Regions from separate parts of the Mesorhizobium sp. M2A.F.Ca.ET.037.01.1.1 genome, predicted to be linked through region 1. Evidence: riboswitches for the same ligand, from Rfam matches in the RefSeq annotation. Region 1 holds a riboswitch; each other region holds the start of a gene.

Region 1 (6,724 bases):
CAGCGGGATAATGGCCGACTGTTCGCGCCCCTTCGGGTATTTGGCGATCCACTGCTGCGCTGCCGCCGCATTCGCCTCGTTGAAGGCGAAGGTGGCTGGCTGGACGCTGGCATCTGCGAGACGACGAACTGACATTTTAGCGATCGACCTCACCAAACACGATGTCGAGGGAGCCAAGCACGGCGGTGACGTCGGCCAGCATGTGGCCGCGGCACAGGAAATCCATGGCTTGCAGATGCGCGAAACCGGGCGCGCGCAGCTTGCAGCGATAGGGCTTGTTGGTGCCGTCGGAGACCAGATAGACGCCGAATTCGCCCTTGGGCGCCTCGACGGCCGCATAGACCTCGCCGGCCGGCACGCGATAGCCCTCGGTATAGAGCTTGAAGTGGTGGATCAGCGCTTCCATCGAGCGCTTCATTGCGGCGCGCTTCGGCGGCACGACCTTGCCGTCGAGGTTCGACACCGGGCCTGCACTTTCCTTGCCGAGCAGCAGATCGACGCACTGGCGCATGATCTTGGCCGACTGGCGCATCTCTTCCATGCGCACGAGATAACGGTCGTAGCAGTCGCCGTTCTTGCCGACCGGGATGTCGAAATCCATCTCGGAATAGCATTCATAAGGCTGCGATTTGCGCAGGTCCCAGGCGGCGCCCGAGCCGCGCACCATCACGCCCGAAAAGCCCCAGGCCCACGCGTCGGCCAGCGACACCGTGCCGATATCGACATTGCGCTGCTTGAAGATGCGGTTGCCGGTCAAAAGCGCATCGAGGTCGTCGATCGACTTCAGGAAAGGGTCGATCCACTTGCCGATGTCCTCGACCAGCTTCTGCGGCAGATCCTGGTGCACGCCGCCCGGCCGGAAATAGGCTGCATGCATGCGCGAACCTGAGGCGCGCTCGTAGAACACCATCAGCTTTTCGCGCTCGACGAAGCCCCAAAGCGGCGGCGTCAGCGCGCCGACATCCATCGCCTGCGTCGTCACATTGAGGATGTGCGACATGATTCGGCCCATCTCGGAATAGAGCACGCGGATCAGCTGACCGCGCTTCGGCACCTCGATGCCGAGCAGGCGCTCGGCCGCTAGCGCGAAGGCATGCTCCTGGTTCATCGGCGCGCAATAATCGAGCCGGTCGAGATAGGGCACGGCCTGGAGATAGGTCTTGGCCTCGATCAGCTTCTCGGTGCCGCGGTGCAGCAGGCCGATATGCGGATCGACGCGATCAACAACTTCGCCGTCCAGTTCGAGGACCAATCTCAAAACACCGTGCGCTGCAGGGTGTTGAGGTCCAAAGTTAATGTTAAAATTACGGACGGAGGTTTCAGCCATCGTGGCGCCTCAGTTTGCCTTCGCCTTCTCATCGCCGGGCAGCACATAGTCGGTGCCTTCCCAAGGCGAGAGAAAATCGAAATTGCGGAATTCCTGCTTGAGTTCGACCGGCTCATAGATGACCCGCTTGGCCTCGTCGTCGTAGCGAACCTCCACGAAGCCGGTCAGCGGGAAATCCTTGCGCAGCGGGTGCCCCTCGAAGCCGTAGTCGGTGAGGATGCGGCGCAGATCCGGATGGCCGCTGAACAGCACGCCGTACAGATCGTAAGTCTCGCGCTCGTACCAGTCGGCGCCGGGATAGACAGCGGTCAGCGACGGCACCAGCGTTTCCTCGTCGGCCTGGACCTTGAGGCGGATGCGCACATTCTGCTTCGGCGACAAAAGGTGATAGACGACGTCGAAACGCTTGGCGCGCGACGGATAGTCGGCGCCGCAAATGTCGATGATCGAGATGAACTGGCAGCGCACATCGTCGCGCAGGAAGGTCGCTACTTCGATCAGATTGCCCGGCTCGACCGAAACGGTCAGCTCGCCATAGGCAAGCACGGCTTCGCCGATGCGGCCGGAGAGCTTCTCGCCGAGATAGGTGGAGAGTTCGTTCAACGCCAGGGTCATCGGCTCACCGTTCGATCGTGCCGGTGCGGCGGATCTTCTTCTGCAGAAGGAGAATGCCGTAGAGCAGCGCTTCCGCGCTCGGCGGGCAGCCGGGCACATAGATGTCGACCGGCACGACGCGGTCGCAGCCGCGCACCACCGAATAGGAATAGTGGTAGTAGCCGCCGCCATTGGCGCAGGAGCCCATCGAGATGACGTAGCGCGGCTCCGGCATCTGGTCGTAGACCTTGCGCAGTGCCGGCGCCATCTTGTTGGTCAGCGTGCCGGCGACGATCATGATGTCGGACTGGCGGGGAGACGCGCGCGGCGCGACGCCGAAACGCTCCGAGTCATAGCGCGGCATCGAGGTGTGGATCATCTCGACCGCGCAGCAGGCGAGGCCGAAGGTCATGAACATCAGCGAGCCGCTGCGCGCCCAGGTGATCAGCGCTTCGGTCGAGGTGACAAGGAAGCCCTTGTCGGCCAGCTCATTGTTGATTTCGAGGAAGAAGGGATCGTCCTCCCCCACCGGCCTGCCGGTGTTGGGGTCGATGATGCCCTTGGGCTTCGGCGCGACGAGGGTGCCTGAACTGTCGTTCAATCCCATTCCAGCGCTCCTTTTTTCCATTCATAGGCAAAGCCGATGGTCAGCACCGCCAGAAACACCATCATCGACCAGAAGCCGAGCATGCCGAGCTTCGAGAAGGACACCGCCCACGGGAACAGGAAGGCGACCTCGAGATCGAAGATGATGAACAGGATCGACACCAGGTAGAAGCGGATGTCGAACTTCATGCGGGCGTCGTCGAACGAGTTGAACCCGCATTCATAGGCGGAAAGCTTTTCCGGATCGGGATTGCGATAGGCCACCAGGAAGGGGGCAATGATGAGCGCCAGACCCACGATCATCGCCACGGCGATGAACAGCACGATAGGCAGATATGAACTCAGGAGTGCGCTCATGCGGCGGCTTTCCTTCGGCGGGGTAGTTCACTTTGATTACAGCAACGAACTCTAATGCGGAAGCGTGACAGTTTAACCGCTGAACCGTTTTAAGGGAGCCCATGCTGCAACGCGGCGAGGGTTAGCGCAGCGGTTTCGGTGACGCAAGTCAAACCTTGTTCAAATCGCGGCCCTGGACGCCATATCGGAAGAAACTGGTCCGATCCGCTCCTGTTTGATTTCCTTCGCTTTTTACTCCACTTTTCTCTCCTGACATATCTCCCGCCATTTGCCTGCTAGCATGGCCGGAATCACCGGCTAAAAATCCAACGGACGATCGGGGCAAGGACAGCTTGATGAAGGAGAAGATCTCGCTCGCCATGGCCAGGCGCATTGCGCTTGGATCACAGGGGTTCAACGACCCTCGTCCCGCAGGGGTTCCGGATCGCCGGCACCTTGCGCGCGTGCTTTCGCGAACCGGCCTGTTGCAGATCGATTCCGTCAGCGCCGTGGTGCGCGCTCATTATATGCCGCTCTATTCCCGCCTCGGCCCCTACCCGCTTGCGCTGCTCGACAACGCCGCGGTCACCCGCAAGCGCGCGGTCTTTGAATATTGGGCGCATGAGGCCTCGTTCCTGCCTGTCGAGACCTACCCCTTGCTGCGCTGGCGCATGCAGCGCGCCGAGCAGGGCGAGGAGATGTATCTCGGCCTGGCCAAATGGGGCCGTGAGCGCAAGGAAATGATCGACGAGATCTATAGAGAGGTCGCCGATTGCGGGCCGATCGCCGCCTCCGACATTGAGGGCCATAAGGGCAATGGCGGCTGGTGGGGCTGGAGCGAGGCCAAGCACGCCTTCGAATGGCTGTTCTGGGCCGGACGCATCACCACCGCCTACCGGCGCGGCTTCGAACGCTATTACGACCTGCCCGAGCGCGTTTTGCCGCAGGCCGTGCTCGACCTGCCCGTACCCTCGGTCGAGGACGCGCATCGCGAATTGCTGCGTATCTCGGCCCGTGCCCATGGCATCGCCACCTATGGCGACCTCCGCGACTATTTCCGGCTGGCGCCCGGCGATACGAAGGACCGCATCGAGGAACTGGTTGAAACCGGCGAATTGCTGCCGGTGAAGGTCGAAGGTTGGGATAGGCCCGCCTATCTCCATAAGGACGCGCGAATCCCGCGCCGGATCGAAGCGCGCGCCCTGCTCGCCCCCTTCGATCCCGTGGTCTTCGAACGCACGCGCACCGAAAAGCTCTTCAACTTTCGCTACCGCATCGAGATCTACACGCCGGCCGAAAAGCGCCAATACGGCTACTACGTGCTGCCCTTCCTGTTCGGCGACCGCATCGTCGCCCGCGTCGACCTGAGGGCCGACCGGCCTGCGAGCATCTTGCGCGTCCACGCCGCCTATGCCGAGGCCGGCGCGCCACCCGAGACGGCAGCCCAACTCTTCGAGGAGCTGAAGCAGACGCAGGGCTGGCTCGGCCTTGAGGCGATCGAAGTGACGCCGGCCGGCGACCTCGGACCGGCGCTGGCCGACATCGCAGTGTCGTAGCCGCGCGTTGACAGGCGCCTAGCCGTAAGCCTAAATCCTGACCCAGACGGTCTTCTCCCGGCAAAGGGAGGAGCCAAGAGGGAATGCGGTGCGGGCCAAAACCCAAATCCGCGGCTGTCCCCGCAACTGTGAGCGACGAGCCCCGGCCGAAAACCACTGGGATGTTCCCGGGAAGGCGGCATCTGAGGCGACGACCCGCGAGCCAGGAGACCTGCCGTCTGAGACTTTAAGTATCCGAATGCCCGGCGGGTTTTCCGGGCAAGGAGCCTGGTTTTGGATCGCAACGGCAGTTTCCCGGCAAACATCGCGGACATTTCGTCCGAGCCCGACGCGTCGGACGGCGTGACCGTCATCGTCTGCTCATCCTGCCGCGACGAGACCGGGTCCGATGCGCATCCGCGCGCCGGCGCGTTGCTGGCCGAAGGCACGCGCCGTGCTGCATCGGGCGAAAACATCCGCATCCGCACCGTCGAATGCCTCGGCAACTGCAAGCGCCGGCTGAGCGCAGCACTTCTGCGCGACGGCTGCTGGAGCTACGTCTTCGGCGATCTGGAAACGACCAGCGGCGCCGACCTCGTCGCCGGTGCAAAGCTCTTCGCCACTTCGACCGACGGCCTGATCCCCTGGCGCGGCCGGCCTGATTCCCTCAAGCGCGGCCTGGTTGCCCGCATCCCTCCCCGCGACATGCTGAAGGACTGACCATGAACGCTTCCGTTTCCCGCGTGCCCTGCACCGTCGTCACCGGCTTCCTCGGCGCCGGCAAGACGACGCTAATCCGCAACCTGCTCGAGAACGCCAAGGGCAAGCGGCTGGCAATCATCGTCAACGAGTTCGGCGATGTCGGCATCGACGGCGAGATCCTGAAGGGCTGCGGCGTCGACACCTGCCCGGAGGAAAACATCGTCGAGCTCGCCAATGGCTGCATCTGCTGCACCGTCGCCGACGACTTCGTGCCGGCGCTCGACCAGATCCTGTCTCGCACGCCGAAGGTCGACCACATCCTGATCGAGACCTCCGGCCTCGCTCTGCCGAAGCCGCTTGTGCAGGCTTTTCAGTGGCCGACGGTGAAGAGCCGCGTGACGGTTGACGGCGTCGTTGCCGTGGTCGATGGCCCGGCGCTGGCTGACGGCCGCGTCGCCTCGGACATGGATGCCCTCCAGGCGCAGCGCGCCGCCGACGACTCGCTCGACCACGACGATCCCGTCGAAGAAGTGTTCGAGGACCAGATCGCCTGCGCCGACCTGATCATCCTGTCGAAGAGCGACCTGATGGATGCGGCGGGCTCTGAGCGCGCCAACGCCGTCATCGGCGAGCATGTGGCGCGCGCCGTGAAAATCGTGCCGACCGCGCAGGGCAAGGTCGATCCTTCGGTACTGCTCGGCCTCGGCCTCGCCGTCGAGGACGACATTGAGAACCGCAAGACCCATCACGACGACGAGCTCGACCACGAGCATGACGATTTCGATTCCTTCGTCATCGACATCCCGTCGATTGCCAATCCGGACGAGTTGGCAAAGCGCGTCGCCCTTGCCGCAGAGCAGGAAAATGTGTTGCGCGTCAAAGGCTTCGTCGAGGTCGGCGGCAAGCCGATGCGGCTTCTGCTCCAGGCCGTCGGCCCGCGCGTCAACCATTATTACGACCGCGCTTGGACAGCCGAAGACGAACGCCGCTCGCGGCTTGTCGTCATCGGCCTCAAGGGGCTGAACCGCCCGGCGATCGAGCGTATCCTCGCCGGCTGAGGGAAATCCGGACTGCGATGCATATCCTCGCCACAACATCCGCTTCGCTCGACGATCTCGCCGAGCCGATCGACCTCAGGCAGACGCCTGCGGATGTCGTGGCGCTGTCCTTCACCGACAGCGACCTCGCCGGCCTGGCCGCTGCTTGGAAGGCCGATGCCGCGCGGCTGCCCTCGATGCGGCTGGCGGCTCTTCGCGATCTTCGCCACCCGATGTCGGTCGATCTCTGGATCGACAGCGTCGCCCGCCACGCCAGGGTCGTCCTCGTCCGCATCCTCGGCGGCTATGACTGGTGGCGCTATGGTTGCGACCAGCTCGCCGCGGTGGCGCGCGAGCGCGGCATCAAGCTCGCGCTGCTGCCCGGCGAAAGTCATGACGAGGACCAGCGCCTGATCCAAGGCTCGACCCTGCCGCGTGCGGAGCTGGACGCCCTGCTCGGCTATTTCCGCGAAGGCGGGCCGGCCAATATGAGCGCACTGGTGCGGAGGCTGGCGCGGCTTGCGGGAGCGGATGCGGCGGTTGCCGAGCCGGTCGGCGTGCCGAAGGCTGGGTATTATCAGCCGGGA
Region 2 (16,158 bases), on a different contig from region 1:
CCGTTGACGAGCGGCAGCGTTTTGCCATCGGCTCCCGGCAAGGCGTGGTCGGTTCCGAGCTTGCGGGTGGACAGGTTCTTCGACAGCGGACGCGCAGCACCAGGCTGCTGGCCCTGCGTCACACCCTGACCGGGCTTCAGCGGCAAGGCGCCCTGATTCTGGTTGAACTGGGCCTGACCGGATACGGCCGCCCTCTTCTTCAAGAGCGGCGGCAGCGCGATCCTGGCCGCCAGCGTCGCGCCGGCACCGATGGCAGCTCCGGTCATTTTCTGGCCGGTGGTGAGGCCGCCCTCTGCATTGCCGTCTGGCTGCCCGGCCTGATTGGCGGTCTCGTTGCGGATCGTGGTGTTATTGATGTTGTTGATGACGGTCGTGTTGTGGATGTTGTTGAAAATGATGTTGTCCGGCGGCGGCACGATGTCACGCGGCGGCCTGACCCAGACCGGCACGGGGACGAAGACCGGCGTCGGCAGGACGTAAACATCGACTGGCGGCGGAGGCGGCGGCAGCACGACAAAGTCCGGCGGTGGAGGAGGTAGGAATATCACGTCGACCGGCGGCGGAGGCTCGAAATCGAAATCGGGATCGTCGAAATAGAGCACCGGCCTATCGACATAGACGATTTCCTCCTCCGGCGGCGGCGGCACATCGTACACGATGACTGTAAAGCTCGCCGGTGGCTCGAGCTCGGCGTCGAAATGCTCCAGCCGGCGCCGCGCGTCCCAGGCATGCGGCCCGTGCGGATAGCGTTCGAGATAGGACCAGTAGGCCTCAGGCGTGTCCCGCAGCCATGTTTCACGCCAGGTGATCGCCTCGCGCCGCGCCGCGATGATGGCGCGCACGCGTTTGGCCATTGGGTCGTGCGGATAGGCGACGATGAAATCCTCGTAGCCGCGCATCGTGTCGCGATCGAGTGCCGCGAGATAGGCGTCGTGCGCATTGAAGTCGCGGATCGCCCTGGTCCGGTTAGTCCGTTCTTCGGCCTCGGAAACCTTCGGCGGCGGCGCGTCCGGAGCGCGCTCGAAGAAGACGAAAGGCACGTCGATCTTCGAGACATCCCATGGGATTTCGGCGCCCTGCGTCACCTCGTTGACGCGCAGCCGCGTGCGGTCGAAAACCTCATCGAGCGACAAGCCGCCGTCGCGCATCATCTCGGCGAGCGCCTGGGCATAGGCGCCGTATGGGCCCTCACCTTCCGGCGCAACCGTTCCGGGAGCGGCGTTGAACGCGATCAGCATATTGGGCTCGGGGTCGACCAGCGCCAGCCCGCTGGCCAGCGGCTGGCTCATTTTTGGGAGGGCATTCGGCCGGGCCGCGTCGAGGACGACTATATTAACCTTCGTCGGCAGTCCGGCCAGCGACTTGGTGATATCGGAGAGCCGCATGGCCTGGAGCGGCACGTCGGCCGGATTGGCGATCTGGGCATCGACCGGCAAGAAGTAGTTCTCGCCTTCGAACTGCACGCCACGGCCGGCGAGGTACACGAAAACGGTAGCGTCCGGACCGGCGGCGGAAACTTTCGCAAGGAAATCACGCAGCGCGCCACGCAGCGATTCCTGGTCGACATCGCGCGCGCCGACCACATCGAACCCGGCTGCTTGCAGGGTCTGCGCGATCAGACCGGCGTCGTTCGCGGAGGTGACCAACGCATCGGACGGATAGGCGGCGTTGCCGATGACGAAAGCGAGACGTTTCTGCTGTTGCGCGAGCACATCGGTCGCGGAGGCGACGGTGAACGCGATGAGAAGAACGAGAAGACCGATGACTTTCCGAAGCGAGAGCATAGCAATTCGCCATCCGTGTTCGCCATCCATCCCACGCGATAACGCCGGGGAGGCAGGAATGTTTCCCTAACAGCGAAATTAAGGTCCGGCAAAAAGGCGGCTTTAGGGCGCGATTTCACCGAAAGAACAGAGACTTCACAATTTTTCCAGCGAACCTCCGGCAGTCGACTAGCGCCGCCGCTTCGGCTTCTCCAGCAAGGCCACGGCCTCGACATGCGACGACCACAGGAACTGGTCGATCGGGGTGACACTTTTCAGCGTATAGCCGCCGTCGAGAAGGATGCGCAAATCCCGCGCCAGCGTCACCGGATTGCAGGACACGGCGGCGACCAGCGGTACGTCGGAGCGGGCGATCTGCTTCGACTGATCCTCGGCGCCGGCGCGCGGCGGGTCGAAGACCAGGCCGTCAAAGGCGTTCAACTCCTTGAAGGTCAGCGGCCTGCGGAACAGGTCGCGGCGTTCGCTGGTCACCCGCCTCAGGCCGGTGGCGAAGCGGTAGGCGCGATCGAGCGCGGCAAGTGCCGCGGCTTCGCCTTCGACGGCATGAACCTCGGATTTTGCCGCCAGCCGGAGCGCGAAGCTGCCGCAGCCGGCAAACAGATCCGCGACCTTCTTGGCGCGCGACAGATGCTGGCCGACTAGGCCGGCCATCGCCTGCTCAGCGGCTTCCGTCGCCTGCAGGAAGGCGCCAGGCGGCACGGCCACGGCGACCGGTCCGAACTGCACCACCGGCTTCTTCGGCTCGACCACGATCTCGCCGTCGACGGAAAGCCGCGCCAGGCCCTCGGCCATGACGAAGTTGGAGGCGATGCGCCGCTGGTGGTCGCCAAGCATGCCGGCCTCATGGACGGCAATGTCGAGGCCGGAAGCGGTGACGGTCACCGTCATATGAAAGGCTTTCGGCGTGGCGCAGACCAATCCGGCCAGGGCGCGCAACTTAGCGAGCGCCGAGACGATCGCCGGCAGCGAGATCGGGCATTCCTCGATCGGGATGATCTCCGAAGACAAAGCGCGCACGAAGCCGAGCAGCATGCCGGCCTCGGTGCGCCGGGCGCTGAAGGTGACACGGCGGCGGCTGTGCGGCGCGCACGGCACCAGCGCGGCGACCTCGCAAGCGATACCCTTGGCCTTCAGCGCCTGCACGACTTTTTCGCGCTTCCATTCCTGATAGGCTGCGGCCTCGTAGTGCTGCAGCGCGCAGCCGCCGCATTCGGTGAAATGGCGGCAGGCCGGGTCGGTCCTGAGCGCCGAGGCTTCCAGCACCGACATCAGCGTGGCGCGGTCCTTCTGGCGCGCGGCGGTGACTGTCTCGCCCGGCAGCGTGAACGGGACAAAAACCTCCCCGCCCTCGGCGTTGGCAATGCCGTCGCCCTGGGAGCCCAGCCTGGCGATGGTGAAGCGTGTGCTCATCCCGAACCGGCGTCCTTTATGGCGGCGAGCAGGAACTCGCGGTTGCCGTCGCCGCCTTCGATCGGCGACGGGTGAAGTCCCAGCACGCGCCAGCCGAGAATGCCGGCGAGCCAATCGCGCAGATTCCCGGCAATGCGCTCGGCATCGCCTGGATCCTTCAGCATGCCGCCCTTGCCGATCGCCTCGCGGCCGGCCTCGAATTGCGGCTTGACCAGAAGGACTGCCCTGGCGCCCTCGCCCGCCAGCTCAAGCGCCGGCGGCAGCGCCAGCTTCAGCGAGATGAAGCTGACGTCGCAGACAAGGAAATCCGGAACGCGGCCGCCGAGATCGGCTGCCGTCAATTCTCGGGCGTTCAGCCCTTCGATCATCGTCACGCGCGGGTCCCCGGCAATCTCGGGATGGATCTGGCCGTGGCCGACATCGATCGCGGTGACATGCGCCGCGCCTCGCTCCAGCAGCACCTGGGTGAAGCCGCCGGTCGAAGCGCCGATGTCGAGCGCCTCGCCGCCGGAAGGATCGAGGCCGAAACGGTCGAGGCCGGCGATCAGTTTCAACGCCGCCCGCGACACATAGGCCTGGGCCGGATCGTCGATGGCGACCAGGCAGTCCGGTGCAACGGGCTGGCCGGGCTTGCGGGCAATTGTGCCGTCAACCGTCACCGTGCCGCGCTCGATCGCGTCGCGGGCGCGCGAGCGGCTGGCAAACAGGCCGCGCCCGACGAGCAATTCGTCGAGCCGCTGGCGCCGGCTTAATGGCAAAGGGGAACTCATCGGCCTTCATTGGCGAAAGCCGGGCGCGAACGCAATGGGTTTGAATACGGCGCAAGAGGCTGCAGAATGCCGCCACGCAGGCTGTCGATCGGAGGTGTCGATGCTGAAGGGAACTTGTCATTGCGGCGCGGCCCGCTGGACGCTGGAAGGCGATCCCGGTGGGATCACCGCCTGCAACTGCACGCTTTGCCGCCGCTACGGCGCCCTCTGGGCGTATGACTATCTCGACGAGCGCATCCGCATCGCGGGACCGCTGAAGTCCTATACGCGCGCCGAGGTGACGGAGCCCGCGCTGGAAATCCTGTTCTGCCCGACCTGCGCCTGCGTGGTCGCCTGGCGCGGCCTGCGCGCGGCCAAGAGCGGCCGCACGCGCATCGCCGTCAATGTCAGGCTGGCGCCGCCGGAGGAAGTCGCCCACCTGCCGATCGACCATTTCGATGGCCTCGACACATTCGACGACCTGCCGCGCGACGGCCGCTGCGTGCGCGATGTGTGGTTTTAGAAAACGGTCCGGGAGACGCGGCGCTCGACAGCCGGTGTCAGGCCGTCATTGCCGGAGGCTTCCTTGCGCGGCGGTTCAACCGGAGTGGGTGCGACGGGCGTAGCATCCGGCGGCATGACGAGTTGAGGCCTCTGCTTGTAGGAGAAGCCGCCGCGGATGCTGCCCATCTTGGCGGCGACGATGTCCATCGCCGCCTTTTCGATATTGTGGTCGTAACGCGTTTCGGCTGTCGCCGGCGCGGCCATGGCGGCCAGCAAGGCCGTGCCGCAAAAAAACGACTTCATTGTTCTTATCCCCTGCCTAGAGCGTTTCACCGTTTCAGCGAAATGGCGAACCGCTCTATCCCTTTGTTTTTATGCAATTCCGGGCGGAAAACCGCTCACTCTTTTCCTTAATTGCTCTGGGGCCAAGGTCTTAGCAGGGCGCCGTTGAAAATCGGCCAAGAGACAGGGTAAGCGAACCGCCAAACGGAAGCGTTAACAAAAGCTTACGGCCGGAAGCCGGCAAACCGATTCAGCGTGTTGAAGTCCTGATTCAGGCGCGCTGCGCCTGCACGCCATGGCCGAGCGTCGCGAAGACCGTGCGCACGATGCCCGCCGAATCCAGGCCGGCATCGGCATACATCTTTTCGGGTTTGGCGTGGTCGGTGAAGACGTCCGGCAAGACCAGCGGGCGCACCTTGAGGCCGCTTTCCAAGAGGCCTTGATGGGCAAGGAAATGCAGGACTTGGGCAGCGAAGCCGCCGATGGCGCCCTCCTCCACGGTCACCAGCACCTCATGCGAACGGGCGAGGCGCCGGATCAGATCCTCGTCCAGCGGCTTGGCGAAGCGGGCGTCGGCGACGGTGGTGGAAAGGCCCGCGGCGCCGAGTTCCTCGGCCGCCAGCAGGCAGTCCTGCAGCCGCGCGCCGAAGGAAAGCAGCGCGACCTTGGTACCCTCTTTCAAGACACGGCCCTTGCCGATCTCGAGCACCGAGCCGCGCTCCGGCATGTCGACGCCGACGCCGTTGCCGCGCGGATACCGGAAGGCGATCGGACCGTCATCATAGGACGCCGCCGTGCGCACCATATGGCGAAGCTCCGCCTCGTCGGCCGCGGCCATGACGACGAAGCCCGGCAGCGTCGCGAGGAAGGTCGTGTCGAAGGCGCCGCAATGGGTGGCGCCGTCAGCGCCGACGAAGCCGGCGCGGTCGATGGGAAAACGCACCGGCAGCTTCTGGATCGCCACGTCGTGCACGACCTGGTCGTAGGCGCGCTGCAGGAAGGTCGAATAGATAGCGGCGAAAGGCTTGTAGCCTTCGGTGGCGAGGCCCGCGGCAAAGGTCACCGCGTGCTGCTCGGCGATGCCGACATCGAAGGTGCGGGACGGAAACACCTCGCCGAACAGGTCGAGGCCGGTGCCGCTCGGCATGGCGGCGGTGATGGCGACGATGCGCTCGTCCTCGCGCGCTTCCTGGATCAGGCTCTCGGCGAAGACCTTGGTGTAGGCGGGCGCGTTGGCCGGCGCCTTGGCCTGCGCGCCGGTGATGACGTCGAACTTGTTGACGCCGTGATATTTGTCGGCCGCGGCCTCCGCAGGCGCGTAGCCCTTGCCCTTCTGGGTCACGACATGGATCAGCACCGGGCCCTTGCCGTTGTCGCGCACATTCTTCAGCACCGGGATCAGATGCTCCAGATTGTGCCCGTCGATCGGGCCGATGTGGTAGAAGCCGAGCTCCTCGAACAGGGTGCCGCCGGTGACATAGCCGCGCGCATGCTCGACGGCGCGGGTGATGGCGCGGTCGGCGCGCTTGCCGAGATAGGATGTCAGCTTCTTGCCGAAATCGCGTAAGCCTAGATAGGCCTTGCCGGAGGCAAGCCTGGCCAGATAGGCGCTCATGGCGCCGGTCGGTGGCGCGATCGACATGTCGTTGTCGTTGAGAATGACGATGAGGCGAGCATCGAGCGCGCCGGCATTGTTCAGCGCCTCGAAAGCCATGCCGGCCGACATCGAGCCGTCGCCGATGACGGAAATGACATTGTTGCGGCCACCCGACAGGTCGCGTCCCATGGCCATGCCGAGACCGGCCGAAATCGAGGTCGAGGAATGTGCGGCGCCGAATGGGTCGTATTCGCTCTCGGCCCGCCGGGTGAAACCGGAAAGGCCGCCTTCCTGGCGCAGCGTGCGGATGCGGTCGCGGCGGCCGGTCAGGATCTTGTGCGGATAGGCCTGGTGGCCGACGTCCCAGATCAGCCGGTCGTCCGGCGTGTTGAAGACATAATGCAGCGCAACCGTCAGCTCGACCACGCCGAGACCGGCGCCAAGGTGGCCGCCGGTCTGCGAAACGGCGTCGATCAGCTCGGCGCGGAGTTCGGCGGCAAGCTGCGGCAATGCCCCCTCATCGAGCTTCCGCAGGTCCGCCGGGATGCGGACCTTGTCGAGCAGCGGCGTGTCTGGCTTCACTCGGGCGCGTCCTGCCTCAATTGATCGAACACGGCGCTACCAGCAGATTGCGCCTTAATCATGCGCGGCATAGGCCGCCGCCGGGCGAATGTAAATGCGCGCCAGTGACGCGTGGCGCTGCTTGTTTTGGCAAGCCATCGAAAACGGCTGGAATTGGCGGAAGCCCCCCCAACGTCGTCATTCCAGGGCGAAGCAGGAGCGAAGCTCCGTCGCGGAGACCCTGGAATCCATGCCGTGACTCTGGCCGAAGAGCGCAGCGGAGCAGAATTCTGCACCGTTGCAACGCTTGGAAGTCACGGCATGGATCCTATGGTCTGCGCCGCGTCGCTTCGCTCCTTGCTCCGCCATAGGATGACGACGCAAGGGACGTTTCGGCCAATCGCCAAGGCATGCACCTAGAAACGCATATCCGAGCCGTTAAAAATTCTGTGTGCTCGAGAACTAACCCTCAGGCAGCGGGATAAACTCTTCCTCATCGCCAGGAACGATATCGAAGCGGCCAGTCTTCCATTCCTGTTTGGCCTGCTCGATGCGTTCCTTCGAGGACGAGACGAAATTCCACCAGATGTAGCGCTGGGAACCGAGCGAAGCGCCGCCGAACAGCATGAAATGCGCGCCGCGCTCGGAGGAGACGACGATCTCCTCGCCCGGCTTGAACACAAGGAGCCGCTCGGCCGGAAAAACATCGCCGGCGATCGAGACGTCGCCTTCCAGCGTGTAGATGGCGCGCTCTTCGGCATCGGCCGGAATTTGCACGCTGGCGCCCGCCGCCAGGCGCAGATCGGCATAAAGCGTGTCCGATGCGGTCGCGACCGGCGAGCGCAGGCCGGAGAATTCGCCGATGACGATGCGGCCGCTGACGCCCCCGGCATCGATCTCAGGCAAGCGGGCCACCGACGTGTTGGCGAACACCGGGGCAATCTCCTCCTTGCCGTCCGGCAGCGCCAGCCAGGTCTGCAGGCCGGAGACCGACATCGGCGCGCCGCGCAGTTCCTCCGGGGTGCGCTCGGAATGAACGATGCCGCGCCCGGCGGTCATCAAATTCACGTCGCCCGGCGCGATTACCATTTCGGTGCCGAGCGAATCCCGATGCCTGATCTTGCCGTCGAACAGATAGGTGACAGTGGAGAGCCCGATATGCGGGTGCGGGCGCACATCGAGCGCGTGGCCGGCGCGCAGGATGGCCGGGCCCATGCGATCAAAGAAGATGAACGGCCCGACCAGGCGGCGTTTTGCCGTCGGCAAGGCGCGGCGCACCGCGAAGCCGCCGATGTCCTTGGCGTTCGGGATGACCATCAGCTCGATCTGGTCGCAGGCGAAGGCATCGCCGGGCTCAGGGTCGTTTCCGGGAAAAAAGCTCATGATTATCCCTTAGGCGAAGCGCAACGCCGACCTGGCCTTCGCCTTGGCGGCCTCTTCCTCGCGATTGCGCGGTTCCTGGCTGGTTTCGAGCGAATCGATCAGTTCGCGCGCGGCGGCGGCGATCGCTTCCACGGCGTGATAGAAAGCATGCTCGTTGCGCTTGGACGGTTTCGTCGAGCCGCTCAGCTTACGCACGAATTGCAGCGCTGCATCATGCACCTCGTCATTGGTCGCCGGCGGCTCGAAATTGGCCAAGGTCTTGATGTTGCGGCACATGGCTTGAACTCCTTACCTGCTTGCTCTGCCCACCCAAACTATTCCGCATCGAGCGGCTCCGTTCCCACCGGCTTGCCGTCGCGCGACAGCCTGATCTTCTCAACCTTGTCCTCAGCCGCCTTGAGCAGTCGGTCGCAATGCGCCTTCAGCGCCTCGCCGCGCTCATAGATCTTGATCGACTGGTCGAGCGGGACGTCGCCGCGCTCCAGATCGTCGACGATCTTCTCCAGCGCGTCGAGCGCCTGTTCGAAGCTCATCGCCTTGACGTCCTCATTGCCTTCCACTGCCATACCCTATCCCTTCATCAGCCGCCCGACATGGGCGGCGACTGAAAATGCCAGTCCCTGCAGATCGTAGCCGCCTTCCAGCAGGCTGACGAGCCTGTTGGAGCTGTGGCGGCCGGCGCGTTCCATCAACTGGCCGGTCGCCCAGTCGAAATCGTCCTCGGTCAGATTGATCTCGGCCAGCGGATCGCGGTGATGCGCGTCGAAGCCGGCAGAAATGATGATCAGGTCCGGCGCGAACGCATCGATCGACGGCAGCACGCGCGACAGGAAGGCGTCGCGGAACATGTCGCTGCCGGTCCGCGGCGCGAGCGGCGCGTTGACGATGTTGCCGGCGCCGGTCTCGCTCTTCGCCCCGGTGCCCGGGTAAAGCGGCATCTGGTGGGTCGAGCAGTAGAGCACCGACGGGTCGTCCCAAAAGATGTCCTGCGTGCCGTTGCCATGATGGACGTCCCAATCGACGATGGCGACGCGCTCGGCCTGATGCTTCTTCTGCGCATAGCGGGCGGCGATGGCCGCCGTGTTGAACAGGCAGAAACCCATCGCCGTAGCCTTTTCGGCATGATGTCCCGGCGGGCGGGCGGCGACGAAGACATTTGAGGCGCGGCCCTCGAAGACGTCGTCGACCGCCGCGTTGGCCGCGCCGATCGCCGTCACCGCGGCCTGCCAGCTTTTCGGGCTGGCGCTGGTGTCGGCATCGATCGAGACGATGCCGGTCCGGGGGATCGCCGCACGCACGCGCTCGACGAAAGTCTCGGGGTGCGCATAGACGATGGTTTTCTCATCGCCTTCCGGCGCCTTGACGCGGTCGAGCGCCGAAAACGCCTCGTCGTCCAGCACGCGCTCGATGGCGCGCAGGCGGTCAGGCCGCTCGGGGTGGCCGGGCGGCGTGAGGTGTTCGAGGAAGATTGGGTGCGTGTAGAGACGGGTGGCCATGGCGCCTAATCTAGGCACCCGCGGCCGTAATGACCATGTTTGAAAAGCCGAATGGCTGGGGAAATTGCGCCAGCCCATGTCGTCCGCGCCATTGGCGGGTGCCGAACTTCGCGGTAAGGTCGTCCCGCTGCCTGGTGCCCGCGACGCGGGAGAATCGGGAACACGGTTTTATTCCGTGGCGTGCCCAACGCTGTGAGGGGGACCGCGCCGGCAAATGCCACTGTCGATGACGGGAAGGCGCCGGAGCGGGACGATCCCGAGCCAGAAGACCGGCCCGGCAGACATGGTTTTCCGCTTGGTCAGGCGGGGGACTGCTTGTCGCAAGGGGAAAAGCGATGACGGCAGCAGCGATCGCCGCGTGTGGCGACGACTTTGACCAATTGGCGCGCGACGCGGTGTACCGGGCGATGTTCACCAGGCGCGACGTGCGCAGCCATTTTGTCCCCGACAATCTGGATGACTGTGTGCTGGCGCGGCTTCTCACCGCCGCGCACCATGCGCCGTCTGTTGGCTACATGCAGCCGTGGAATTTCATCGTCATCCGTGATGCCGAGCGGCGCAGACAGGTGCGCGACCTGTTCCTCGCCGCGCGCGAGCAGGAACTGCCGGCGATCGAGGCGGAACGGCAGGCGCTCTACCGGAAGCTGAAACTCGAAGGCATCTGCGAAAGCGCGCTCAATCTCTGCATCACCTGCGACCGGCAGCGGTCGAAGGACTCACCGCTCGGGCGCTGGCACAATCCGGAGATGGATCTCTACAGCACCGTCTGCGCGGTGCAGAATTTCTGGCTGGCGGCACGCGCCGAGGGCGTCGGCGTCGGCTGGGTGAGCATCATCGAGACGGAGGCGCTGAAGAAGCTTCTGTCGATCCCCGAGCATGTCACGCCGATCGCCTATCTCTGCGTCGGCCGCGTCTCGGCATTCGCGCCGAAGCCGGACCTCGAAGCGCATGGCTGGGGCAAGCGCCTGCCGCTGCCCGAGTTGGTGATGAGCGAGACGTTTCGCGGCGCCGGCGAGGCGCCGCTCAAATCGGCGATTGCAAGGCTAGGTCGCCAGCAGTGATCAAGCGGCCCGGGGCGTATCCCAGCGCGAGCCGCCGAAGGAGCCCAGCGCCTTGTCGCGCAGCTCCCTGAATTTGGACGACGCCTCGGCGAGGCGGTTGTCCCATTCTGGATTGGGCACTTGGCCTTCGATGGTCTCGAAATACACCTGCATCAGCGAGGCGATGGCGAAGGGCTCGATGAAGGCCGCCTTGAAGGCCCAGGCAAAGACGATGGCCAGCACGAAGGCCCAGCCGGCAAGCTGTCCGGGCATGACCCAGAGGATCGCGGCGGCAGGCGCCAGCATCAACAGGAAAATCACGAAAGAAACGCCCCACATGATCGCAGCCAGCCAGACGGCGTTCTTGACCATGTGCTTGCCGTTCTGGGCGTACAGCACGACGCCTTGCCGGGCCGTCTCGAAGGGCGAGTTCGAATTGATGCGGATGTTGTAGCCGAGTATGATTTCGTCGACATAGGTCAGAGACAGGCGGATCACCGTGTTGATGAAGCTGACTAGGCCGCTCAGGCCCGGAATGGGCAGGAAGGCGGCAACGCCGCCGATCAGGCCGGTGATGGCGCGGATGGCGCCCTTGACCAGCTGGTCCACGACGAAAAGGATGTTGGCCTCGGCGAAACGCTGGCTGACCACTTCCTTGGCATAGGCGATCTGGCCCTGGCCGTCGGGCACGTCATGGCCGTCGATCAGATGTACCATGACGGCGATATGGCCGGCTTTCAGCACATAAAGGATGTATTCGCGGATCCAGTAGACGGCGATCGACACAATGCCGAAGCCGACCACGCCACCCCACAGCGCAAAGGACATCGGTCCATCCGGATCGGTCGAGATATGACCGACACCGTAGCCGACGCTGGCGCCCGTGCCGGTCGCCATGATGTAGGCGACTGTGATGCCGAAATAGACGATCATGCGAAAGACGATGAACGGCCATGTCCGCATCATGATGGACACAGACCGGCCAATGCTGAAGTCCCACATGGCCCCGACTCTCCACGCCCCAAGAGATGGCGCAGGAGGATGCGCTCGCCCCATAGATTGTCAATCGCGGCAGGGTTGCACCGGCCCGAAACCGGTGCACAACGCGGTGGCTTGGTTACCCAAGCGTGCCTCAGGGCTTTTGGCGTAAGCCTTCGAGCAGTTGCTTGAAGGCGGCGATCGCCTTCTTCGAGGTGGCTTCCGGATCATTCGAATTGGCGATGCGCTGCGCGGCCTGGCTGCTGGCACCATTGATCAGCCGCGAGGTTGTCTCAGGGTCGACATCGGTGACGACCACGCCCTCTTCCTGCAGCTTCGTCAGGTGGTCGGTCATCGAGGCGATGCAAGCGCTGGCATTCGGCCACTGCGCCGGGTCACCGAGCACCGCCGGGCCGTCGCGGAACATGATGCGCTGGATTTCCGGCTCCAGCGCCATCTCGATATAGGTGGTGCACTCGTCGACGAAATGCTGCCAGCGCGTCGGCGCCCTCGAGGCCACCTCGTTGACGCGCAAGGCCATTTCGCGGTCGATCTCGGCGATCACGGCCTGCAGCAGCCCCTTCTTGTCGCCGAAATGATGGTAGAGCGCGCCGCGCGTGAGGCCGGCCGACGCGGTGAAATTGTCCATCGAGGACTCGGCATAGCCGACCGTGCCGAAGGCGTGGCGGGCGGCCGCGATCAGCTTGGCGCGCGTCTCGGCGATCATCTCCTTGCGCGGTCTGTGCATGGCTCTGGCCCTATTCACATACGCTTCGTATGCCAATTTACATACGCGGCGTATGAACTATCTCACATTCATACGCAACGTATGTAATTGTGGTATGCACCCTTGTCGAGGAGCAGGATCATGCGAAACCCCTATGCGGACATCTTTCGGGCTCCTGGCACGAAAGGCTTCGCCACAGCCGCCTTCGTCGCGCGCTTGCCGATCGCCATGGCACCGATCGGCATCGTGGCGATGCTGTCGCAGACGCATGGCGAATATTGGCTGGCCGGCGCCGTCTCGGCCACCTATGCGCTGGTCAACGCTTTTCTTTCGCCGCAGGTATCGCGGCTGATGGACCGCCGCGGCCAGACGACGATCGCAGCACCCATGACGCTTGTCTCGGCGCTTGCCTTCGCGACATTGATTATCGCGGCCAACCGGCACTGGCCGGCTTGGACCTTGTTCGGTTCGGCCCTGCTCGCCGCCGCCATGCCCAGCATCCCGGCGCTGGTCAGGGCGCGCTGGACCGAGATCTTTCACGATCGGCCGGAGTTGAACACCGCCTTCGCCTTCGAATCGGCCGCCGACGAGCTGGTCTATGTCGCAGGCGCCTCACTGTCGGTGGGGTTGAGCGCAGCGCTGTTTCCCGAAGCCGGCATGGTCGTCAGCACACTGCTGCTTGCGCTGGGCTCGGCGGCATTCCTGCTGCAGCGCTCTTCCGAACCACCCATCCGCCCGGCCGAACATGGCGCGACCGGTTCGGCGATCCGCCTGCGCGCGGTCCAGATTATCACCTTCGCGCTGATCTTCGTCGGCGCGACCTTCGCCACCACGGAAGTCACCACCGTCGCTATCACCAAGGCGCTCGGCCAGCCCGAGGCGGCGAGCCTTGTCATCGGCGTCTATGCGCTGGGATCCTTCGTGGTTGGAATCATCGTCGGCGCGCTCAGCCTGAAGGCGCCGCTGCAGCGGCAACTGGCGCTCGCGGTCACCGTGATCGCGCTCACCACTTTGCCGTTGCTTTTCGTCGACACCGTGCCGACGCTGGCGCTGGCGGTCTTCGTCAGCGGCGTCGCGATCTCGCCGACCTTCATCACCGCCTTCGGCCTGATCGAGCGCCACGTGCCGGCCGCGATGCTCACCGAGGGCGTCACCTGGGTGACGACCGGCATCGGCATCGGCATGGCGCTGGGCTCCTTCGCCGCCGGCTGGATGGTCGACACTTTCGGTCCACAGAACGGATTTTGGGTCTCGGTGGCTGCAGGCGCGATCGCACTGGTCACCGTGCTTGCTGGCCAATGCCGGCTGGCCACGGACGATTGCGATGTGGACAGAGGCGAAGCGGTGGCGCCTGCGGAGTGACGGTTATTTGGCCGACGTTGCGGTTAGCCCGAGACCTACGCGACGTCGTCATCCACGGGCGAAGCGACGCGCAGCCGAGCGGAGACCCGAGGATCCTTTCCGTGACCTTGATCGTAGGACGCTACGGAGCGGAATTCTGCACTGTCGCAACGCGTGAAAGTCACGGAATGGATCCTCGGGTCTGCGCGCGTCGCTTCGCTCCTTGCTCCGCCCGTGGATGACGACGTCGGATAGGTTTCGGCCAATCGCCTGCGTTGCGGAGGGTTCGGCCAAGCGCCCATGTCCGGGAGGCTTCGGTCGGTCAGCAACGCTGGCAGGCTGCCATAGACCTTCGGCGTCAACCCTGACGAACTACAGAATCTCGGTCTTGGCGATGTGGATGCCAAAGCCCTCGAGGCCGACATAGTGGCGCTCGCGCGAGGCGATCAGGTTGATCGAGGAGATGCCGAGATCCTTGAGGATCTGGGCGCCGAGGCCGATCTCGCGCCACTCGTTCTCGCGGCGGCGAGCCTCTTCGTGATCTTCGCGGTCGCCGCTTAGCGGCCGCTTGCGCTCCTGATGGGCGACGCCGACCGAGCCTTCGCGCAGATAGACGATGACACCGCGCCGGCGCTCGCCCATCGCCTTCATGATGCCGTCGAGCCGGTGGCTGGTGCCGAAGACATCGGTCACGACATCCTCCGGATGCAGGCGCACCGGGACCTCCTCACCGTCGCGGATGTCGCCGAAGACGACCGCCAGGTGGTGCATGGAATCCCATGGCAGCGTGTAGGTGAAGGCCTGCGCCTTGCCGCCGGGCGTTTCGATGTCGGAACAGGCGACGCGCTGGACCAGCGTTTCCTTACGCTGGCGGTAGGCGATGAGGTCGGCCACCGACACCTGCTTCAGGCCATGCTCCTCGGCGAAAGCCTGAACTTGCGGGCCGCGCTTGACCGTGCCGTCGTCATTGACCAGCTCGGAGATGACGCCGACCGGCGGCAGTCCGGCGAGCTTGCAGAGGTCGACCGCGGCCTCCGTATGGCCGGAACGCATCAGAACGCCGCCTTCGCGCGCGATCAGCGGGAAGATGTGGCCGGGGCGAACGAAATCCGACGGGCCGACATTGCCGTTGGCGAGGTTGCGCACGGTCAGCGTGCGGTCGTCGGCGGAGATGCCTGTCGTCGTGCCATGCTTGAAATCGACGCTGACGGTGAAGGCGGTGGTGTGGGCGGAATCGTTGTCCGCCACCATCGGCGCCAGATTCAGGCGCCTTGCGTCCTCTCGCAGCATGGGCGTGCAGACGATGCCGGAGGTGTTGCGCACGATGAAGGCCATCTTCTCCGGCGTGCAGTGCACGGCGGCGACGATCAGGTCGCCCTCGTTCTCGCGTCCGTCATCGTCCATGACGACAACGATCTCGCCGCGCTCGAAGGCGCGGATCGCTTCGACGATCTTCTTCTGGTCGTAAGGCATAAGTGCTCGCTTCGCTCGCAGGGGAGTAGGGCAGTAAGGGAGTAGGGAAAAGGAAAAAGTTTGGCGGGCTGCGGGCGGCAGCATTAACCTACTGCCCTACTGCCCTACTGCCCTACTGCCTTACTCCCCTCCCTTCCCCGTTTGTCCTCTGTGCCGCAGATAATGATCGGCGATGGCGCAGGCAACCATGGCTTCGCCGATCGGCACGGCGCGGATGCCGACGCAGGGGTCGTGGCGGCCCTTGGTCATCACCTCGACATCCTTGCCGTCCTTGTCGATCGATTTGCGCGGCGTCAGGATCGACGAGGTCGGCTTGACGGCGAAGCGGGCGACGATCGGCTGTCCGGTCGAGATGCCGCCCAATATGCCGCCGGCATTGTTGGATAAAAACACCGGCTTGCCGTCATTGCCCATGCGCATCTCGTCGGCGTTCTGTTCGCCGGTGATGCGGGCCGCCTCGAAGCCATTGCCGATCTCGACGCCTTTGACGGCGTTGATCGACATCAGGCCGGATGCGATGTCCTGGTCGAGCTTGGCATATATCGGCGCGCCGAGGCCGGGCGGCACGCCATCGGCGACGATCTCGATCACCGCGCCGACCGAGGAGCCGGCCTTGCGGATGCCGTCGAGATAGGCGGTGAAGACCGGGACCGAGGCCGGATCCGGGGTGAAGAACGGGTTTTCGGCGTCGCCGACGAAATTCCAGTTCCAGTTGGCTCGATCGATGGACTTTTCGCCCATCGCGACCAGCGCGCCGCGCACCGTCATGCCGGGCACAACCCTGCGCGCCAGCGCGCCGGCCGCGACCCGCGCCGCCGTCTCGCGCGCCGAAG
Region 3 (8,593 bases), on a different contig from region 1:
GCAGGCCAGGATATAGCCGTCATCGATCTCGTGATCGAGAATGCCGCCATTGTGGCTCATCGAAACCTCGCCGGAGACCTTTTTCACCTTGCAGGTGCCGCAGAGACCGAACTCGCAGGCCGCCGGGATCCTGACGCCCGAAGCGCGCGCCGTCTGCAGCACGGTCTGTCCGGGGACGCATTCCGCATCGACGTTTGAAAGCGAAAAGCGGACCGGCGTCACCGCCTCGGCGAGCGGCTTGGCTTCGTCGCCGGCCGGCATCGCGAACGGCGCCGGGACTTCTTCCACGGCCGGCGCCGCGAAGCTCTCCTGATGGTAGCGGCTCATGTCGAAGCCGGCGGCCTCCAGCATCTGGCGCACGGCGCGCATGAAGGGGTCCGGCCCGCAGCAGAAGATTTCCCGCTCGCGGAAATCGGGTGCCAGAAGCGGCAGCCGGATCGCGTCGATGCGGCCCATATGGCCGAACCAGCCCTCGCGGCTCGACCGCTCCTCGATCATGAAGCCGAGCGACAGGCCGGGCATGCGGCTGCCGAGCAGTTCGAGCTCCTTGCGGAAGATGATCTCTTCCGGCCGCCGCGCGCAATTGACGAAACCGACATCGGTCCAGGGCGCGCAGTCGTTCAGCCAGCGCAGCATCGACATCATCGGCGTGACGCCGGAACCGGCCGAAATGAACAGATATTTGGCCGCTGGATGGCTGTGCAGCGAGAAATCGCCGGTCGGCCCGTAGGCCTTCACATGGACGCCGGGCTTCAGATTGTCGAACATCCAGCGCGTGCCGACGCTGTCGGCTTGCGCTTTCACCGTCACCGCGATCGAGAACGGCCGCGACGGCGAGGACGACAGCGTGTAGGTCCGCATCAGCGGCCCGTCGGCCGTCGGCAATTCCAGCGTCACGAACTGCCCGGGTTTGTAGCGGAACCAGGTCTGATTGTCGGAGCGGAAGGTGAACGTCTTCACCTGCGGCGCCTCGTCGCTGACGCCGATCACTTCCAGCACCTGCAGCCTGTCGTTCCAGGGCGCCATCTCGTCGAGATGGCGATAGAGGCCGAGATCCGTCATCGCGTTCATCTCCTTAGCCTTCAGGCGACGCTGCGCAACGCCGGGCGACCGCCTTCGGCAAGGCGCGGACCGATGAAGGAGGCGTACCACTCGACGAACTGGATGACACCGCCCTCATGCAACTCGGAATAGGGACCAGGCTCGTAAGCCGGCGACAGGATGCCGAGCGCGTTTTCCTCGACGATGCGGCGGTCCTGATCGTTGGTCTCGGTCCAGACATGGGTGAGTTCTGCCAGATCGTAGTCGACGCCTTCCACCGCGTCCTTGTGGACCAGCCATTTCGTCGTCACCGCGGTCTCGGTGGCGCTGATCGGCAGCACACGGAAGGTGACGGCGTGATCGATGAGGATGTGGTTCCACGTGGTCGGGTAATGGTAGTGCATCAACGTGCCGATGCGGTAGGCGGCGACGCTGGCGGACAGGTTTTTCGTCACGGCGCGTCTGCCGCTCATCGTGTAGCTGACGGCGTCGCGCAGCAGCGGCGCGCGCGTTGCGCGGTATTGCCCGGCCGGATCGATCCGGAACCGGCTCGGCAGACCCGCCGCCTCGCATTTCGCCCAGTGCGCAAGCATTTCCGGATCGCTGTCGGCGCCTTGCACACCTGTCACCGTCGGCGCTTCCGGAAAAGTCTTGCACAGTTCCGGATGGTTGCCGGCGCAATGATAGCACTCGCGGTTGTTTTCCCAGACGAGCTTCCAGTTGCCCTTTTCGACGATCGTCGATTCGAACGCGACCTTCGCCTCGCTCAGCCGGTGCGGCAGGACATAGGGTTCGATCATGGCGCGCATCGGCGCGAAGTCGGCCGGCTCTTTTGCCAGGCAAATGAAGATGTAGCCGCCGACGCTCTCGCAGGCCACGGGCTTCAGTCCGAACTGGCTCTTGTCGAAGCCGTCCGCCATCTGGCGCGCGAACAGCAGCCGCCCGTCGAGCTCGTAAGTCCACTGATGGTAGGGACAGACCAGCTTGGCGGCGGTGCCCTTGTCGGTGTTGCACAGGCGGCTGCCGCGATGCCGGCAGGAGTTGTGGAAAGCGTTGATCCTTCCCTTCTGGTCGCGGACCAGCACCACCGGATAATCGCCGATCTGAACGGTGATGTAGCTGCCTGGTTTCGGCAGCTCGCAATCATGGCCGATGAACAACCAGTCACGATGCCAGATCAGCTCCATATCGAGCTTGAAATAGTCGGGATCGGTGTAGAAGGGCTGCTCAAGCGAGTAGCCCTGCTTGCGGCTCTGCAGGAGCCTCAGCATGTCGTTGCGCGCATCCATGTCCTGTCCTCGCATCAAGGACTGAACTGGTGGTGATGGAGAAGAACGACCGCCACCGGCAGGGCCGGGCACGCGCCGTCCGCCTCTTGACCGCCCACCGCGATCAGTCGAGTTCAAAATGTCTCTGGCTGGTTTCCGGGCTTTGGAGTTGCCCTCGCGGGCGGTCGCAACACCTTCCCAGGCCCATGGCCCAGTGGTCTCCCGTTGCGACCTCACTCCACCACCGTTGCGGGGGCAGCGCCGGATTTCGACCGGCTTCCCAATTCTCCGCCTCGTCGCGACGAAGCGGCACCTGAGATGGCCTGATCTAACCACGACGGCCGGTTTCCCGTCGGCATGAAAACGACATCGCATCCATACGGCGCGACAATGGGCGGCGTGTTCACGTTGCCGATTCTCGTCCTTCTCGCCATGCCACCGGCTTCCAGGGGTGCTCCCGGACGAGGTTCGGGAGCGTCGTTGATGGTTAACAGTATCAAAAAGTGACTATTAGCAGATTCTAAAATCGAACCGAACGGTTCGTTTCTGTTGACGGTGCGTGCAGAACGCTGTGAACGTTGGCGCTCCGACACACTTGGTGAGCCAGCAGCATAAATCACATAAGTCATTGATTGAACTTAGCAAAAAAATGGTTGTAGGCATGCTTATGAAAACTTCAAGAGGCGGATTCATGGTCCAGACGAAAAAACTTCGTGATTGGAATCCCGCAGTCGGCTCACCCAAATGAGCGCTGTCCGAACGACGCGATTTCATTCCCAAGACACGCCGCTAGACGGACTGAATAAAAATACTGGAGTAGCAAAAATGAAAAAGATTGTTCTCACTGCCGCCGCCCTTCTGGCAATTTCCGGCAGCGCCTTTGCCGGTAGCGACAATTACAACGCGCAGGCTGCCAACCCGCCGGCCGCCACGGTCGACTCTTCTTACACAGCCTCGGTCCGCAAGTCCGAACCGGCTGAACAGAAGCCTGTCACCACGGGCGCCGACCGCAACCTTTTCGGTAACAACTAACAGCCGACTTCGAACGGCGACGGGTTTGCCCGTCGCCTCGGTCGGATCAGGAAATTCAGGAGTACTGAGATGAAAAAGATCATTCTTGCCACCGCGGCTCTCATGGCCGTTTCCTCGGCTGCTTTTGCGGGCAGCGACAATCACGGCAACAGCGGAGTCAACCAGCCGGCTCCCGCCGTGGATACGACCCGCACCTCGTCGATCGGCACCGACTCGCCTGTCTACAAGCTGCTGAATTCGTCCCGCGACGCGCAGAAGTCGGCTCCGCAGCAGGGCAGCGACCGCGACCACTTCGGCAATCGTTAACAGCCGACCGTGATTTGAAAACAGGAGCGGCGGGCCAGGGCCCGCCGCTTCTCTTTGCCGCAGCGGCTCTGCGCTCAGGCTGCCTTCGCCTCTTCGCGATGCAGCGTGAAGGAATGGCCGTCGGCGTCGAAAATATGCAGATCGCTGGCGCTTGCGTTGAGCCGCAGCGTCTCACCGCGCTTGACCTCGACATTGCCCGGCAGCTTGGCGACCAGCGGCAGGTCTGCGCGGCCGATATCGATATAGACGAGCTGAACCTCGCCGAGTTGCTCGATATAGTCGACCTTGCCCTCGAAGAGGTAATCGGAACCGGTGGCGATCGCGAGATCCTCCGGCCGCACGCCGAAGCTGACCGCCGCGCCATTCGCCGAAGCAGGCGTCGCGATCGGCACCGTCGCCTTGCGGTCGCCGACATGGCTGACCACGGTCGGATTGCCGGCCTTCTCGATCTTTGCCGGCAATATGTTCATCGCCGGCGAGCCGATGAACTGGGCGACGAACAGATTGCCCGGACGCTTGTAGAGTTCCATCGGCGTGCCGACCTGCTCGACGACGCCGTCCTTCAGCACCACGATGCGGTCCGCCAGCGTCATCGCCTCGACCTGGTCGTGGGTGACGTAGATCATGGTGGTGTTCGGCATCGATTCCTTGAGCTTGGCAATCTCGATGCGGGTGGCGACGCGAAGCGCTGCGTCGAGGTTCGAAAGCGGCTCGTCGAACAGGAACACTTTTGGGTTGCGCACGATGGCGCGGCCGATCGCGACGCGCTGGCGCTGGCCGCCCGACATCGCCTTGGGCAGGCGATCGAGATATTTGGTGAGCTGCAGGATCTCCGCCGCCTGTCGCACCCGCTTGTCGATCTCCGCCTTGCTTTCCTTGCCGATCTTCATCGAGAAGGCCATGTTGTCGTAGACGGTCATATGCGGATAAAGCGCATAGGACTGGAACACCATGGCGATGCCGCGCTTCGACGGCGGCACGTCGTTCACCACCTCGCCGTCGATCTTCAGTTCGCCCCCGGTGATCTCCTCGAGACCGGCGATCGACCGCAGCAAGGTCGACTTGCCGCATCCCGACGGTCCGACGAAGACGATGAACTCGCCCGATTTGATGTCTAGGTCGATGCCGTGGAGAATATTGAGGTTGCCGTATGATTTCCTCACCTGGTTGAGCGTGACATCGGCCATGGTTCTCTCCTTCCGTTGATCTCTATCTGCAAGTTCAGTCGATGCGCCCGAACCAGGCGCCGTATCCGCCGAGGCGGACCGGCCCGCTGCCAGTCTGTCCCGAAAAGCCATGTCCGGGCAAGGGCTTCAGCGAGCCTTGGCCGAGATTGACCTCGGCGGGCTTGCTGCCGAGGTTGAAGGCGCAGACGATCCGCTCATTGCCCTCGCGGCGCGTGAAGGCGACGGTATCGCCATCGCTTTCGATGAAGTCGATATCGCCCTTGCCCAGCGCCGGATGCTGGCGCCGGAAGGCGAGGAAGCGGCGGTAATGCTCGAGCAGCGAGCTTGCATCGCCCTGCTGCACGTTGACGGCCTGCGACAGGTGCCTGCCCGGCACCGGCAGCCAGGGCTTGGCGGTCGAGAAGCCGCCATTCTTGGCCGCGGCCTCCCACACCATCGGCGTGCGGCAGCCGTCGCGGCCCTTGAACTCCGGCCAGAAGCGGATGCCGTAGGGGTCCTGCAGGTCCTCGAACTTCAGCTCCGCTTCGCCAAGGCCGAGTTCTTCGCCCTGGTAGATGCATACCGAGCCGCGCAGCGACATCAGAAGCGCCGAGATCACCTTCAGATAGGCGGTCGGGTCCGTCTCGTTGGCGGCCCAGCGCGAGGCGACCCGCATCACGTCATGGTTGGAGAAGGCCCAGCACGACCAGCCGTCGCTGGCGACCCGGCCGAAGGCCTCCAGCACCGCGCGCACTTTCGCCGCGCTGATCTTCTCCGGCGCCAGGAAGTCGAAGGAATAGCACATGTGCACGCGCTTGCCGTCGGCGGTGTAGGCGGCGACCACTTCCAGGCCGCGCTGCGAGTCACCGACCTCGCCGACGGCGGCCTGTGCCGGATATTCGTCCAGAAGCGCGCGGAAGCGCTCGAGGAAGCCGAGATTCTCCGGCCGGCTCTTGTCGTAGATATGGTCCTGGTAGTTGTAGGGATTGACCGCAGGTGCGGTCTGGTCGTTGCGCTGTTCCGGCGGCAGCGCCGGATTGTCCTCCAGCCCCTGGCTGTGGAAGTAGAAATTGATCGTATCCAGCCGAAAGCCGTCGACCCCGCGCTCAAGCCAGAAGCGGGTGATGTCGAGCAGCGCGTCCTGGACTTCTCCATTGTGGAAGTTGAGGTCGGGCTGCTCGGCCAGGAAATTATGCATGTAATATTGCTGGCGGCTGGTGTCCCACTGCCAGGCCGAGCCGCCGAAGATCGACAGCCAGTTGTTGGGCGGCGTGCCGTCCGGCTTGGCGTCGGCCCACACATACCAGTCAGCCTTTGGATTGCTGCGGCTGGAGCGGCTTTCCTTGAACCACGGGTGGATGTCGGCGGTGTGCGACAGCACCTCGTCGATCATCACCTTGAGGCCCAGGCGATGGGCCTCCGCCACCAGCGCGTCGAAATCGGCGAGCGTGCCGAACATCGGGTCGACATCGCAGTAATCCGAGACGTCATAGCCGAAATCCTTCATCGGCGATTTGAAGAAGGGCGAGATCCAGATGGCATCGACGCCGAGCGAAGCGATGTAGGGCAGACGCTGAACGATGCCCTTCAGATCGCCGATGCCGTCGTCGTTGGAGTCCTGGTAGGAGCGCGGATAGATCTGGTAGATCACCGCGCCCCGCCACCAGTCTCGGTCGATCGCAGGGTCTGGTCTCGAAGTCGCCTTCAAAGCCGATTGCATGTCTTCAACCTCCTTTCACCGAGCCGGCAAGCAGCCCGCGGACGAAATAGCGTTGCAGCGAGAAGAACACGATCAGCGGCACGATGATGGTGATGAATGCCGATGTCGTGAGGATTTCCCAATTGCCGCCGCGTGAGCCGAGCAGCGCGTTGAGCTTGGCCGTCAGCACGATCTGATCGGGCGCCGTGCCGAGGAAAACCATCGCCACCAGCAGATCGTTCCATACCCATAGGAACTGGAAGATGGCGAAGGAGGCAAGCACCGGGAACGACAGCGGCAGCACGATCTTGACGAAGATCTCGAAATCGCTGGCGCCGTCGATGCGCGCCGATTCCATGATCTCGCGCGGCAGGCCGGCGATGTAGCTCCTCAGCAGATAGATGGCGAAAGGCAGGCCGAAGCCTGTATGCGCCAGCCAGATGCCGAGATAGGTCTTCGACGGCACGCCGAAGAAGGTGCCGACGCCGTTATAGAGCTTGAGCAGCGGGATGAGCGACATCTGCAGCGGCACGACCAGCAGGCCGATGATGACGGCGATCAGCAGCGCCCGGCCGGGAAAGCGCATCCAGGCGAGCGCATAGGCCGCGAAGGCCGCGATCAGGATGGGGATGATCGTTGCCGGAATGGTCACCGTCAGCGAGTTCATGAACGAGCGGCCGATGCCTTCGGAAAACAGCACGGCATCGTAGTTCTCGGTGGTGAATTTCGGCGGCGCCGAGGAGGCGTAATAGACGCGCTGGCCGCGGTCGCCTTCGAATGCCTTCGGCGAGGCGAGCACGAAGCTGCCATCCGCGTTCACCTGCAAGGTGACGCCGTCGCCGAGATCGGCCGCCGTGCCGGCCTTGTATTGCGTCGGCGCCGCCGCCTTGACGCCAAAGGCGCTGATGTCGCGCTTGGCGCCGTCGCCGAAGACATTGCCTTCGATGACATATTTGCCGTCCTTCTGCGTCTGCGCCGCGGCGGCCGGCAGTCGTCCGGCCTCGGTCTGGCTGGAACTGGCGAAGGAATTCCACCAGCCCGAGGCGATGATCTGGTCCTTGTCGCGCAGCGACGAGACGAGAATGCCGAGCGTGGGGATGGTCCAGATGACGACGAAGACCAGCACGGCGATATGAACGCCGAAGCGGCTGGCGAAGGACTTTCCGGTGGACGCGGCCATCTCAATGCCCTCCCGTCTCTTTGTTGGCCTGCCGGATGTTCCAGACCATGATCGGAATGACCGCGATCATGATGATGATGGCGATGGTCGCGCCGCGGCCGAAATCGCCGCCGCCGCGGAACATCCAGTCGAACATCAGATTGGCCAGCACCTGGCTGTTCCATTGGCCGTTGGTCATGGTCAGCACGATGTCGAACACTTTCAGCACCAGTATGGTGATGGTGGTCCACACCACCGCGATCGTGCCCCAGATCTGCGGCACCATGATTTTCCAGAAGATCTGGAACGGGTTGGCGCCGTCGATCACGGCGGCCTCGAGCGTCTCTTCCGGAATGCCGCGCAGCGCCGACGACAGGATGACCATCGCAAACCCTGTCTGGATCCAGATCAGGATCACCATCAGGAAGAAATTGTTCCAGAACGGCAGCGATATCCACACCTGCGGCTGGCCGCCGAAATACTGGATGATGGCGTTGAGCAGGCCGATCTGCACCTGGCCCTCGCCGCGGTACTCGTAGATGAATTTCCAGATCACGCTGGCGCCGACGAAGGAGATGGCCAGCGGCAGGAAGATCAGGCTCTTGGCGATCGTGCCCCACCAGATCTTGTCGGTGAGCACGGCGATGATCAGCCCGAGGAAGGTGCAGGCCGCCGGCACCACCGCCAGCCACAGGATGTTGTTGAGGATCGAGTTGCGGAAATCGTGGTCGCCGAACGCCCATTCGTAATTGGCGAGGCCGACGAAATTCTCGCCGCCGCGATCGAGGAAGGAGAGCCGCAGCGTCTCGATGACCGGGTAGATCAGATAGATGGTGAGGATGATCATCGCCGGGCCGACGAACAGCCAGGGCCGCACCAGGCCCTGGCGGCGCAGATTGTCGACGGCTGCCGCGCCTGAGAC

What was found. Region 1 has a riboswitch for cobalamin ahead of EOA27_RS14345 (DUF1636 family protein). Riboswitches for the same ligand answer to the same signal wherever they lie in the genome.
Region 2: another riboswitch for cobalamin. It lies ahead of bluB (5,6-dimethylbenzimidazole synthase); the one in region 1 lies ahead of EOA27_RS14345 (DUF1636 family protein).
Region 3: another riboswitch for cobalamin. It lies ahead of EOA27_RS09825 (aromatic ring-hydroxylating dioxygenase subunit alpha); the one in region 1 lies ahead of EOA27_RS14345 (DUF1636 family protein).

The regions. Positions count from the first base shown of each region.
Region 1 covers NZ_RZSA01000242.1:93-6,816, reverse strand. The annotation lists partial or broken gene nuoE (NADH-quinone oxidoreductase subunit NuoE) at 1-135, opposite strand, end outside; gene EOA27_RS14370 (NADH-quinone oxidoreductase subunit D) at 137-1,327, opposite strand; gene EOA27_RS14365 (NADH-quinone oxidoreductase subunit C) at 1,337-1,942, opposite strand; gene EOA27_RS14360 (NADH-quinone oxidoreductase subunit B) at 1,947-2,528, opposite strand; gene EOA27_RS14355 (NADH-quinone oxidoreductase subunit A) at 2,519-2,884, opposite strand; gene EOA27_RS14350 (winged helix-turn-helix domain-containing protein) at 3,220-4,419, shown strand; cobalamin riboswitch at 4,450-4,653, shown strand; gene EOA27_RS14345 (DUF1636 family protein) at 4,693-5,118, shown strand; gene cobW (cobalamin biosynthesis protein CobW) at 5,121-6,158, shown strand; partial or broken gene EOA27_RS14335 (cobaltochelatase subunit CobN) at 6,176-6,724, shown strand, end outside.
Region 2 covers NZ_RZSA01000015.1:146-16,303, reverse strand. The annotation lists gene EOA27_RS01905 (caspase domain-containing protein) at 1-1,784, opposite strand, end outside; gene EOA27_RS01900 (class I SAM-dependent RNA methyltransferase) at 1,953-3,194, opposite strand; gene EOA27_RS01895 (TlyA family RNA methyltransferase) at 3,191-3,964, opposite strand; gene EOA27_RS01890 (GFA family protein) at 4,065-4,466, shown strand; gene EOA27_RS01885 (hypothetical protein) at 4,463-4,750, opposite strand; gene dxs (1-deoxy-D-xylulose-5-phosphate synthase) at 5,001-6,908, opposite strand; gene EOA27_RS01875 (pirin family protein) at 7,350-8,270, opposite strand; gene EOA27_RS01870 (DUF2277 family protein) at 8,280-8,546, opposite strand; gene EOA27_RS01865 (exodeoxyribonuclease VII small subunit) at 8,585-8,836, opposite strand; gene EOA27_RS01860 (histone deacetylase family protein) at 8,840-9,766, opposite strand; cobalamin riboswitch at 9,882-10,059, shown strand; gene bluB (5,6-dimethylbenzimidazole synthase) at 10,102-10,827, shown strand; gene EOA27_RS01850 (hypothetical protein) at 10,828-11,808, opposite strand; gene EOA27_RS01845 (TetR/AcrR family transcriptional regulator) at 11,939-12,532, opposite strand; gene EOA27_RS01840 (MFS transporter) at 12,653-13,873, shown strand; gene ribB (3,4-dihydroxy-2-butanone-4-phosphate synthase) at 14,225-15,325, opposite strand; partial or broken gene aroC (chorismate synthase) at 15,446-16,158, opposite strand, start outside.
Region 3 covers NZ_RZSA01000140.1:776-9,368, reverse strand. The annotation lists gene EOA27_RS09830 (hybrid-cluster NAD(P)-dependent oxidoreductase) at 1-1,062, opposite strand, end outside; gene EOA27_RS09825 (aromatic ring-hydroxylating dioxygenase subunit alpha) at 1,083-2,330, opposite strand; cobalamin riboswitch at 2,439-2,641, opposite strand; gene EOA27_RS09820 (DUF680 domain-containing protein) at 3,135-3,341, shown strand; gene EOA27_RS09815 (DUF680 domain-containing protein) at 3,411-3,647, shown strand; gene ugpC (sn-glycerol-3-phosphate ABC transporter ATP-binding protein UgpC) at 3,722-4,834, opposite strand; gene EOA27_RS09805 (alpha-glucosidase) at 4,869-6,533, opposite strand; gene EOA27_RS09800 (carbohydrate ABC transporter permease) at 6,538-7,692, opposite strand; gene EOA27_RS09795 (sugar ABC transporter permease) at 7,694-8,593, opposite strand, start outside.